One region of the Oceanobacillus sp. FSL K6-0251 genome, then DNA from elsewhere that is predicted to be linked to it. Evidence: predicted binding sites of a transcription regulator. Region 1 holds the regulator's gene; the other holds the start of a gene.
The links. Region 1 encodes LexA, which represses DNA repair genes until DNA is damaged. Its sites were predicted from a motif close to CGAACATATGTTCG; they were not measured.

Region 1 (2,418 bases):
AGGGTTATACCCATTTGATACAGCACGTCGCATTCCCCTTTTTATTTTCATATTATGTAGTTTACGCTGATATTCTTCCACTATACCGACGATGTTCAACACCATCGAATCCGCTTCATTCAGCTCAAGTTCTCCTTCATGGGTAACCGTGTAAATGGGGATATTAATTTTCCGGAGCTGATGAAATAAAGCAATTTTTGTATTTCCTCTTCCAAGCCTTGTTTCATCTTGAATACAAAGACAATCAGCTTCTTGATGAGAAAAATAATCAAGAAGCTTAAATATGCCATCTCTATCAATGTCATAGCCGCTGGCCTTCTCCTGAATACAATCCACAACCGTAAAATTTAATTTATCGGCCAGCGCAGATAACTCTTCATATTGTCTTTGAAGTGATGTTTCTTGTGTTTCTTTTTCTGTACTTACCCGACAATAAATAATCGTTCTCAATGTTTTATCCTCCAATAATAAACCGCTCTTTTTCAACTTTTCGGTGACAATTCTTTACAGAATCTGTCTTACCAGCATATTTGCTCTCTACAAAATAAGCAAGGAAATCAGTCGTCTGGTCAATCACTTAAATTGTAACCATCATCGTATATAAAAATATTAACGCAATAATAAAAGCTACAATATAAAAAGCATCAGACTTCATCAGTTTTTCAAACATATTAAAACTCCCCTTCGATATTTTATCTGGTTCCGGAACAGTTGTTCTTACTATAGTATATTCAGAACAACTGTTCCTGTCAATACTTTTTTAGAACATTTGTTTGTAAATTGATTCATTCAATGCTATACTATGAATAACAAATACCTATGCTAGAGGGGAGTAAGTCATGACAAAACTATCAAAAAGACAGCAGATGATTTTTGACTTTATTAAAGATCAAGTAGAGCAGAAGGGCTATCCGCCTTCCGTACGTGAAATTGCAGTAGCTGTCGGGTTAGCTTCAAGCTCTACTGTTCACGGTCATTTAGAAAGATTAGAAAACAAAGGATATATTCGGAGAGACCCGACCAAACCTCGTGCCATCGAGATCATATATAATAATGAGAATGATGCGCCTAAGGATAAGGCCATTTATGTACCTGTAATAGGGAAGGTAACAGCCGGAATCCCGATTACTGCGATTGAAAATGTGGAAGAGTTTATTCCCGTTCCCAGCTCTTCTGCCGGACCGGAGGATAATCTGTTTGTACTTGTCATTGATGGAGACAGTATGATTGAAGCAGGCATCCTCGACAAAGATATGGTTATCGTAAAACAGCAAAGCTCTGCGGATAATGGAGATATCGTTGTAGCAATGACGGATGAAAATGAAGCGACTGTCAAACGTTTTTTTAAAGAAAAGACCCGTTTCCGCCTCCAGCCCGAAAATGCAACGATGGAACCTCTCTATTACGAAAACGTATCTATTCTCGGCAAGGTAATCGGCTTATACCGTCATATCCACTAAAAGGAATGTGCTTTAGAGCAGGAGCATGCGGGCAGTATAAGCTGCACATAGCAGAAACGTTAGAACATCCTCTATAGGTGATTTTATCGGCCAGTCAAAAAAGGTTAACGGGCACATTTGTCAGATGTGCCTGTTAACCTTTTTTCTAGTATAAAATTAATCCATTCATAATATGCTTAATATAAAGTACAAGTATAAGGAGTGTATAAAATTGACTGAAACGTTAAAAAAGAAACGCTGGCTTTATCTTCCAATCACCATTATCAGCTTTATTCTGGGAATTATCTATTTAACAAAGGTTGCAGATTATTTAACACTGCCATTTTTATCAGCTCTTCTCATCATTGTCACTTTTTTAGAAGTTTACCCGGACAAGAACTATTTTTCCAAAAAGAATTTGATAAAAATCATTTCTGCTCTTGTGATTATTGCTCTTGCACTTTGGTACCAGGTTGCTGTTTTTATTCTTGGATAAGTGAATAAAGCATATACACAGCCTTTCATTTTATAAAAAGAAAACCGTTCTAATCAAAAAATAAGTAATGTCCCAACTTTTTAGAATATTTATTAAAAACACAAATTTTGCAATTTACTTATAACAAATAAAATTGTACAACTCTTTTCTTCATAAATGGCTGTACTGCTTCCTGTTTATTGGATGCATCGGCAGGTTTTATATAATTTCCTTCTGTGACAATACGGGTTGCTAGTTATTTAAAGCTTTTTGTCAATACTTGCAGGCCATATTACGATACCTTATGCTCCAATCGTAATCGGTCAGCTACCATCGCAATAAATTCAGAATTCGTCGGTTTTGCTTTAGAAATATTGATGGTGTAACCAAATAATGCTGAAATGGAATCAATATTCCCTCTGCTCCAAGCTACCTCTATTGCATGGCGAATTGCTCTTTCTACACGGGAAGCAGTTGTATTGAATTTTTTGGCGATATCCGGAT
Region 2 (2,418 bases), 460 kb from region 1:
ATACCCGAACTGTTCAGGCGTAACTCGTGTAATCGATATTTTTTCCATGTTCACTCTTCCTTTCCAGAACGATGACCGCCTAGCAATTTCGCACGGTATCTCGCCATTCCGTTTTTAAGCAGACTAGAAGCATGCAGCAGGGAAGTATAACCATGTTTTCTTCTTACAAAATCAATCGTCTTATCCAGCTCTTCGTTTTCCATTGTTTCTTCTGCCGATTCAAATAAATTCAGTTGCAATGATTGCTTTATTTGAAGTTTTCCAAAAGTAACATTAATCACTCGTACGGGCATATTGTCTTTATAATGTTTATGAAAGATAAACAGCATGTGCGCTTTTAATTTTCTGGATGAATCCGTTGCTTCAATCTTTATCTGATGGCTAAACCCGCCTAGTACTGTATCTCTCGAATATCCAATGGTCAGCTTGACAACACCTGTCATGAGCCGGTGCTTCCTTAACCTTGCCACATTCTCATCTGTCATTTCCCGAATAACCGTTTCAATATCGTGTTTAACCGAATAATCTCTGTTTAGTATCTGATTTCTGCTGAAGGAGGTACTTTCCGGTGTGTACGTGTCCGATAACACGGTTCGATCTATTCCATGTGCATGAAAATAGAGCTGTTGACCAATCACACCGAACTTTTCTTTTAATTTGCCAATATCATATTGAGCCAAATCATACATATTTCGAATCCCTATCCGATTTAGATTGGCTTCCGTTTTTTGTCCTATCCCCCAAAAATCAATTAAGGCTTCTATCTTCCATAATTTATATGGAACGTCTTCATAACGCCATTCCCCAATAAAGCCTCGTTGTTCGTCATGCTTTGCCTGATGGTCGAGTGCCAATTTTGCTAAAAGCGGATTATCCCCTATTCCCACAGTTAACACTAATCCCAACTCTCTCCATACATCACGTTGGATTTTCCTCGCTATGTCATGCGTACTGCCAAAAAGTTTATGTGATTTCGTTACGTCGAGGAACGATTCGTCAATAGAATAAACAAGTAAATCCTCTTTCGCTACATAACGCTTAAAAATACGTAATATCTCCATATTCTTTTGTAAATACACTGCCATACGAGGCTCCACGATATCTATATTTGCTTTCTGCGGGATTTCATAAATCCTTGTTCCTGTTTTCACGCCATACTCTTTTTTTACTAAAGGAGAAGCGGCTAACACCAAACCGCCTTGATTATCCGGCTTGGATACAACTGCAATCCGGGATTTTAAAGGATGCTGCTTACGTTCGGCAGCTTCTACGCTTGCGAAAAAAGATTTGACATCTATACATATAATGTCCCGCCGAGGCTCCTTCGAATAATCCATCATGATAATGTTTTTCATCATACTCTCTCCTAATACGAATGGGTGTTTGTATACTCATTATACGAACGTATATTCCTATGGTCAACATAAATCCGTTTAAATAGTCGTGTTAATATATGGAAAGCTGAGATGAATAAAAAAACCCTTCGCGAAATGTTATCGCAAAGGGCCTTCCGTAGTGAATTATCCTGTTATTCCATTTCGATTTTGCGGTCATCTTTGTTCCAGTTAAGGCTAATATCATCTTTTTTACACCTGGAGATTCTGCTTCAGCTGAATTATTTAGTCATTCTTTTAAATGAATCATGTGAATATCCCTTTCATCATGTGATAAGGAAAGCTGATTGTATATATAGTCTTGATCAGGGTTGCTGGGGTTAGAAAAATACACGGTATCTACTTGCGTATAATAAATCGTACTTAAACACATTGGACATGGCTCTGTACTGGCGTATATCTCACACCCTTTAAGATTCGTTGTATTTAACGTTTGACAGGCTTCACGAACAGCTTGAATTTCCGCATGCGTAGTCGGATCGTTCGTTGCTGTTACTTCATTCACACCAGACCCAATTACTTTTCCATCTTTGACAACCACTGCTCCAAATGGGGCTCCCTGATGCTTTTGTTCATTTTCATTCGCTAATTTGACTGCTTGTTTCATCCATTCTTTGTTCGACATGTTGGTCCTCTCCTTTATGATGTTTCGTTTTACCAATTATGCTTGAGATTCTTTCAAAATACGTTCAATTTCTTTAAAATCAAGGCGCTCTGCATGTTCTAAAGGAGTAATGCCATCTTTATCACCAATATGGATGTCAGCACCATGGTCTATTAATAGCTTTACTATCTTCTGATGATTTTCCCCGCCGTTTCCTAAAATAATCGCTTCCAATAATGCAGTCCATTGTAAATTGTTTATATGGTTTACATCTGTGTCAGAGTTCATTAAAAGCTCCTCTACCACATCAACATGCCCGCGCTCTGAAGCGGGAATAAGCGCCGTTCCGCCGAACCGGTTTGTTAATGATGTATCTGCTCCTGCTCCAACAGCAAGCTTCACGATTTTAAGGAATCCTTC

Region 2: the regulator LexA is predicted to act here: its motif matches at 1,400-1,413, upstream of MKY45_RS11870 (Y-family DNA polymerase).

Annotation. Positions count from the first base shown of each region.
Region 1 covers NZ_JBBORS010000001.1:2,811,703-2,814,120, forward strand. Annotated here, with positions in the region: gene MKY45_RS14075 (YneB family resolvase-like protein) at 1-450, opposite strand, end outside; gene lexA (transcriptional repressor LexA) at 840-1,460, shown strand; gene MKY45_RS14085 (hypothetical protein) at 1,672-1,935, shown strand; gene spo0A (sporulation transcription factor Spo0A) at 2,207-2,418, opposite strand, start outside.
Region 2 covers NZ_JBBORS010000001.1:2,351,368-2,353,785, reverse strand. Annotated here, with positions in the region: gene MKY45_RS11875 (hypothetical protein) at 1-48, opposite strand, end outside; gene MKY45_RS11870 (Y-family DNA polymerase) at 51-1,355, opposite strand; gene MKY45_RS11865 (nucleoside deaminase) at 1,624-2,019, opposite strand; gene MKY45_RS11860 (ankyrin repeat domain-containing protein) at 2,056-2,418, opposite strand, start outside.